3 regions of the Fictibacillus iocasae genome follow, and region 3 is predicted to be linked to each of the others. Evidence: riboswitches for the same ligand, from Rfam matches in the RefSeq annotation. Region 3 holds a riboswitch; each other region holds the start of a gene.
The links. A riboswitch is a leader RNA that binds a small molecule or an ion and turns the genes downstream of it on or off. The one in region 3 is predicted to bind S-adenosylmethionine.
Positions count from the first base shown of each region.

Region 1 (2,260 bases), on a different contig from region 3:
TGAAAAGAACCATGTACACAAAGGGAAGGGGAAAGAAAAGCGTAAAGAAAAATCTGTCAGATGATAGGGTACGAAAGATGCCCGCTGTCGAAGGCTTTTGGCAGGGATAACCATAGCGTTCCCCGAAATCGGTGTTATAACGGTTTGGGGGGATTTTTCATGTTGAATGCATCGTGCTGGGAGAACCAAATTGCTAAGAGTCCATATTTGCCATTGTTCGGAATTAAAGAGCGCCCTTTATTCTTTATGGAAAGTGAGACCAAGGTGATCATCAGGTATAAAGAAGACACGATTCCGATGAAAATTTCCATTTCAGGAGAAGCAGAGAACCTGTCCCTTTTGTTTGAAGGGAAAGAAAAGCTATCCAAAATGCTGAAAGACGGGCGGCTGGAATTTGACGGAGCATTCAAGCAAAGGCTGAAATGGGAAGCTGTTCTGTTCCTGGCATCACAGTGGGAAGAGCTGAAAAGTACTCTTTTATTCAGTAAATAAAGATATTGGCACGTATTGTTTGACATCATTCGGCATGGGTGCTACAATTCAACACAGTTAAATAAACAAGAACAACTTGTTCTTATCGCGAGAGGTGGAGGGACTGGCCCGATGAAACCCGGCAACCGCCAGCATTATGCTGGAAAGGTGCCAATTCCTGCAGAGTAAGAAATTTACTTTGGGAGATGAGAAGAAGGTGCATAGATAATATTATGCCTTTCTGCTCATTTTAAGCAGGAGGGCATTTTTATTTTTGCAAAGAAGGCAGGGGATGATACCGTGATCACATTAGAATCAGTCAAAAAAGTGTTCCGCACTAAAGATGGTGAGGTAAACGCAGTTGACACGGTCGACTTACATGTTCAACAAGGAGAAATATTCGGCATCATCGGATATAGTGGCGCGGGGAAGAGTACACTTATTCGAATGCTTAACATGCTGGAACGTCCAACAAGCGGAAACGTGACGGTAGCAGGAAAATCATTGTCTCATCTGTCCGCTGGCGAACTAAGAAAAGCTCGTCAGGAAATCAGCATGATATTCCAGCATTTCAATTTATTATGGTCACGCACCGTTAAAGAAAACATCGCTTTTCCTCTTGAAATTGCAGGTAAGTCCAAGGCCGAGATCGATAGTCGAGTCAATGAGCTCATCAAGCTTGTCGGGCTTGAAGGCCGCGGCGGATCTTATCCGTCACAGCTGAGCGGGGGGCAGAAGCAGCGGGTCGGCATCGCTAGAGCACTGGCAAACAATCCGAAAGTCCTGCTGTGTGATGAAGCGACTTCAGCACTTGATCCGAAGACGACAGAAAGCATCTTGGATCTTCTAGTAGAGATTAATCAGAAGCTGGGACTTACTATCGTTCTCATCACACACGAAATGCACGTTATTCGAAAAATTTGCCATCGTGTTGCGGTGATGGAGAACGGGAAAGTGGTCGAGCAAGGTGAAGTACTAAGTGTTTTCAGAAATCCGTCGCAAAATATTACGAAGGATTTTGTGAAACAAGTAACAGAGCCGGAAGAAACAGTGGATACGATTAAGCATTTGGTAGAAGAGTTTCCTGAGAGCAAGATCATCCGCTTAACTTTCGTTGGTGGAAGCGCTGAACAGCCGGTCATCACCCAGCTGATCCGTAAATTTGATCTCTCCGTTAATATTTTGCAAGGAAAGGTTTCACAGACTCAAAATGGCCCATATGGTTCATTGTTCATTCAGTTAGATGGCGAGCAGGAATCAGTGGATCAAGCAGTTGCCTTTCTTCATGAGCATCAAGTAGAAGTAGAGGTGATTGATAATGCTTAAAGATTTATTTCCGAATGTACAGTGGGATACTATTCTTACGGCAACTCTTGAAACACTTTATATGTCGGCTGTTTCCGTCGCGGCAACATTTGTGCTCGGACTTTTTCTCGGGCTGGCATTGTTTCTTACAGGCAAGGGAAACCTTTGGGAAAACGCGTTTCTTAATGGACTGATTGCAGCGGTCGTGAACATCTTCCGTTCCATTCCATTTATTATCTTGATTATTTTATTAATCCCATTCACGAAGATTCTAGTCGGGTCCATGCTGGGTGCCTCTTCGGCACTGCCCGCATTAATCGTGGGTGCAGCGCCGTTTTATGCGCGTATGGTTGAGATCGGATTGCGTGAAATCGATAAAGGTGTCATCGAGGCTGCGCGCTCTATGGGAGCGACAAACAGCCAGATCATTTTTAAAGTACTGCTTCCTGAAAGCATGCCTGCACTTGTTTCTGGCATAACGGTT
Region 1 is NZ_JBHTCP010000009.1:48,539-50,798, reverse strand. Features, by position in the region: gene ACFQPF_RS04420 (anti-sigma-I factor RsgI family protein) at 1-64, shown strand, start outside; gene ACFQPF_RS04415 (hypothetical protein) at 160-492, shown strand; SAM riboswitch class I at 572-684, shown strand; gene ACFQPF_RS04410 (methionine ABC transporter ATP-binding protein) at 772-1,797, shown strand; gene ACFQPF_RS04405 (methionine ABC transporter permease) at 1,790-2,260, shown strand, end outside.
Region 1: another riboswitch for S-adenosylmethionine. It lies ahead of ACFQPF_RS04410 (methionine ABC transporter ATP-binding protein); the one in region 3 lies ahead of ACFQPF_RS16155 (Fur-regulated basic protein FbpA).

Region 2 (2,260 bases), on a different contig from region 3:
CAGACAGCTGAGAAGGGTACGAATCCGCTTTTCCCTCAATGCCGACGATCGACAAGTATTTTTTCACACGGTGGTCAATTTCCGCTTTCGGCAGCCCGGAAAGGCGCAGTGGAATGGAGATGTTTTCATAAACGGTCGCTGTTTTCAGCAGGTTGAATCCTTGAAAAATCATGCCGATTTTTTTGCGCGATTCACTTAGCTTGTTAGAAGGAAGCTTCGTGAGCTCGGTGCCGTTTACCGACACTGTTCCTTCTGACGGCTTTTCAAGCAAATTCACACAGCGGATGAGCGTGCTCTTACCTGCTCCGCTGTACCCGATCACGCCGTATATCTCACCCTTTTTCACGTCGAGGGAGACGTTTTTCAGCGCCTCCACACTCCCTTTTTTCGTCACAAACGTTTTGGACACGTTCTGCAGCTGAATCATACGCTCCTCCCCCCTTTTACCAAGACGGCAGAACGGCGCCGTCGAATTCATTTTCAATAAAGTCCTTCACTTCTTTCGAGCGGTACGCTTTCTCAAGCTTCTTCAACACCTTATCGTTCTTGTTCTCACCGCGCACAGCGACTAAGTTCACGTGCGGCGAATCGTCTCCTTCAATGAACAGAGAGTCTTTCTTCGGCTTCAGTCCGTGCTCGATCGCGAAGTTGGTGTTGATCGTTGCCGCTGTCAGTTCATCCAGCTGTCTTGGAATCTGTGACGCTTCTAGCTCCACAAACTTGACGTTTTTCTTGTTCTCCACAATATCTTTTTGCGTCGCTTCCATGCCAGCGCCTTTCTTTAGCTTGATCAGTCCTGCTTTTTCATAAAGATTTAGCGCTCGTGCCAAGTTGATCGGATCGTTCTGAATGCCAAGCTTGTCGCCTTCCTTGATGTCATCAATGCTCTTAATCTTGTTTGAGTAGATGCCGAGCGGGAACGTCACCGTATCGAAAACTTCTACAATATCAAGCTTGCGGTCTTTCTTGAACGTATCCAAGTACGGCTCTGTCTGGAAGCTGTTCGCGTCCAGTTCCTTTTCCGACAGCGCCACGTTCGGCATCACGTACTCGTTAAATACCTTCAGTTCAATCTCCAGGCCGTCCTTCTCCGCTACCTCTTTTACCTTTTCAAAAATCTGCTCGTGCGGTCCAGCCGTCACACCGATCAGCAGCTTATCCTCCGGCAGCGCCTCGCCTTTATCCGCCGATCCGCTCGCACACCCCGTCAACGCAAACACCAACACTAGTAAAAAAAGTCCCCATTTTTTCATCTTTCAATTTCCTCCTCTTGTTTTGTAAACATCAAAAAGCCTCTCTGAAAGTTTCAGAGAGGCATCATATACGGAACCGGACCTCTCTCATCTTTCAAAACACATAAGTGTTCTGCAGGATTTAGCACCTGAACTTACAACATGTAAGTTTGGTTGCCGGGTTTCATAGGGCCAGTCCCTCCACCACTCTGGATAAGAGTAAATATTCTCAATATTTAATTGTTTACAATCATAATGCCGAGTGCAGGTCGTTGTCAACACTATTTTTTCTAGTTGCTGATCGGCTGGCTAGCATTTGTTTGCGAATTTGAGGAGTTTATTTGCGAATCCGGCTTATTTCTTTGCAAATCTGCGCCTCTTATTTGCAGGTATGAAAATTTATTTGCACGGCGAAATTTTATTTATTCTTCGACATGTTTGTTTGCAGCACACCCTCGTTATTTGCACCCTCCAAAATCTATCATTTTCTCAAAAAACAGCACCTCTGCAAGTCCAAAACGAGACTTGCTCTAAGCGGCCATCCCCATCTACAACCAAATCCCCGCTGAGAACACCATTTTACTCATTTGGCTGCACCCGCTAATTATGTCATGATGACTTCCAAAAGGGAGGTGGATCCATTGGTCACCATTCTAAAAAAGAGGGATATCCCGCTCAAAATTTTAAAGCTTGAGGCATTGTTGAGGAGGCTTCCGGCTATGCACAAAAAGCGGGCGGACATTGAAGAAGATCTTGCGCGAAGCTTGGCGGGGTATCGCGGTGAGCAGGCGCTGCATTATGATTTTCAATTTCTCAAGCAAAACCATTATTCTGTGCTTGAAGACCTCAGGCTAGAAAATGAGAATGGCGATTTTTTTCAAATTGACTGCCTTCTGCTCTCACCATCGTATCTGCTCATTTTAGAAGCGAAGAACATGTCCGGCTCTATCCTGTTTGATCAGCACACGCGGCACATCATTCACAATAAAAATGGGCTGGAACGGAGCTACAGTGATCCTCTGCTGCAG
Region 2 is NZ_JBHTCP010000015.1:19,802-22,061, forward strand. Features, by position in the region: gene ACFQPF_RS09270 (methionine ABC transporter ATP-binding protein) at 1-427, opposite strand, end outside; gene ACFQPF_RS09275 (MetQ/NlpA family ABC transporter substrate-binding protein) at 444-1,253, opposite strand; SAM riboswitch class I at 1,338-1,452, opposite strand; gene ACFQPF_RS09280 (nuclease-related domain-containing protein) at 1,952-2,260, shown strand, end outside.
Region 2: another riboswitch for S-adenosylmethionine. It lies ahead of ACFQPF_RS09275 (MetQ/NlpA family ABC transporter substrate-binding protein); the one in region 3 lies ahead of ACFQPF_RS16155 (Fur-regulated basic protein FbpA).

Region 3 (2,260 bases):
CGCATCGATCTTGGCATCGGGCGGGCACCTGGCGGGATGCCGCTTGCGACCATGGCGCTGCAGGAGAACGCCAGCCGCGATATTCGTGACTATCCGAACCAGATTGATGATGTAGCAGATTACCTGCACGGACGCACTGAGCATCATCGCTTTCAAGGTTTGAAAGCCACACCGCAGCCTGAGACGTCGCCTGAACTATGGCTCCTCGGCTCAAGCGGTTCTAGCGCGAGTGTAGCGGCCGAAAAAGGCGCCGGCTTCTCTTTTGCGCATTTTATTAATCCGATCGGCGGGCCGCAGGTGATGAATACTTATCTTCAAGCGTTCACGCCTTCTCACATCAGCCAAAAACCGGCCAACAGTGTAGCTGTTTTTGCTGTTTGTGCCGAAACGGAGGAAGAAGCGGAGAGGCTCGCTTCAAGTCTTGATCTCTCCATTCTTCTCATTGAAACAGGCAAAAGCCGAAACGGTATTCCAAGCGTCGAGCAGGCGGAATCATTCCCGTATACACCGTTTGACCGGGAACACATCGCGAACAACCGCGGCCGGATTATCGTCGGCACACCCGCGAAAGTGAAAGCTCAGATTGAGCGCCTTGCGAGGGCATATCAGACTGACGAAGTCGTGATTGTCAGCATCATTCATGAATTTGAAGCCAAGCTGCAATCTTATAGGCTCATTGCAGACGCATTTCGAGGTGAATGATCGGAAAAAAGCAGGATCGCCATGATCCTGCTTTTTTAATTTTACTGTTACGACGTCTCCTCACTCGGCCTTAGGAGCAGCTGCTTATACTCGCGTTCGAGATCTTCGAGGGAGACTTCATACAGATGCCTTCCATCACTCGTTTTATAAATATTATGACCGAGCAAGCTGGTAATCAGCTTGTCTTTTTGATCGTCGTTCATATGTATCCGTCTCCCTCCTTTTAAACGTAAAAAAACGTCTCTCCTTTTTATAAAAGAAGAGACATTCGTTAGACTGTTCATACGTCCGCACACGCTCTTCTTATCTTTCCGACGCTGCTGTAAAGAGAATAGCGTCCGATGGATTTGGCACAGTACCGTTTAATTCCAGCCTGCTGCCGAGGGTTCAAAGGGCCAGATCCCTCCCCCTCTCATAATAAGAAAAAACATTATTCACTTATATTAAATGTAAGCGGTTTTCATGAGAAAGTCAAATGCCGGGGGCCGGTACGTTTCCATTGCATCCTTTGAGTTTCCTTGTATGAAGGAAATGCGTACCGGACCCCGGATTAACGTTAGCTCTATGCCATCACTTTCACTTTCTTTTCGATATGCACCTGATGAGGATAAGGGATTTCGATTTCCGCTTCATCAAGGGCTTCCTTAATGGCTTTTCTTAACTCTCTTTCTACGCCCCATTGCTCCATGTTTGTTGTCTTTGCCAGAATTCGTATGACAACTTCAGACGAGCCAAAGCTTTGAACACCTAACACGTTAGGTCCTTCAATGATGTTTTCATTCACTTCCTTCACGCTCTCACACGCCGAACGGATCACCGCTAAGGCTTCATCGATGCTTTCTTCATAGGCGATGCCGATGTCGACAAGCGCTTGCATGTTTCCTCGTGAATGATTGGCAACTGTACTGATCTCGCGGTTCGGCATATAAAAAAGGGTGCCGTCAAACGCTCTGACGTGAGTGGTTCGTAAACCGACTTCCTCCACGATGCCTGAAACACTGCCAATCGTGACAAAATCTCCAACGTCCATTTGTTTTTCCAGCAAAACAAAAAAGCCTGTTACGATATCACTGACAAGGCCCTGTGCACCAAATCCTATGGCGAGTCCAAGAATACCTGCACCAGCGATGAGTGTTTTAATATCCAGCCCGAACAATTCGAAAATAATTCCTGCAAATACAAAAATCAGGATATAAGAAAACAGGTTAAGTACAAGCTTTTGCAAGGTGACGACACGGTTTGTCGTCATTCTTTTATTTTTCGCTGCTTGATCGAACATACGGCTGATGACCGTTTTGCCGATTGTTTTAACGATAAAAAAGATGATGAGAATGATGCAAAGCTTTAAGAAGATCATCCAAGATTGCACCATCATTTCTCCCCAGTTTACTTTAAGCAGCCATTTTTCTATTTTTTCCATCATGCCCTCACTCCTATGCCGTTCTTTGCTGCGCTTTCCAAATTACATTATTCGTGCTCAAATCCTGTTTATGGCAAGCAAAAAGAAAAAATCCTGCAATGTAAGCAGGATTATTCTTCTTGTGCTTCTTTTGCCTGA
Region 3 is NZ_JBHTCP010000050.1:91,100-93,359, forward strand. Features, by position in the region: gene ACFQPF_RS16150 (LLM class flavin-dependent oxidoreductase) at 1-702, shown strand, start outside; gene ACFQPF_RS16155 (Fur-regulated basic protein FbpA) at 750-905, opposite strand; SAM riboswitch class I at 1,003-1,126, opposite strand; gene ACFQPF_RS16160 (mechanosensitive ion channel family protein) at 1,265-2,125, opposite strand; gene ACFQPF_RS16165 (LapA family protein) at 2,233-2,260, opposite strand, start outside.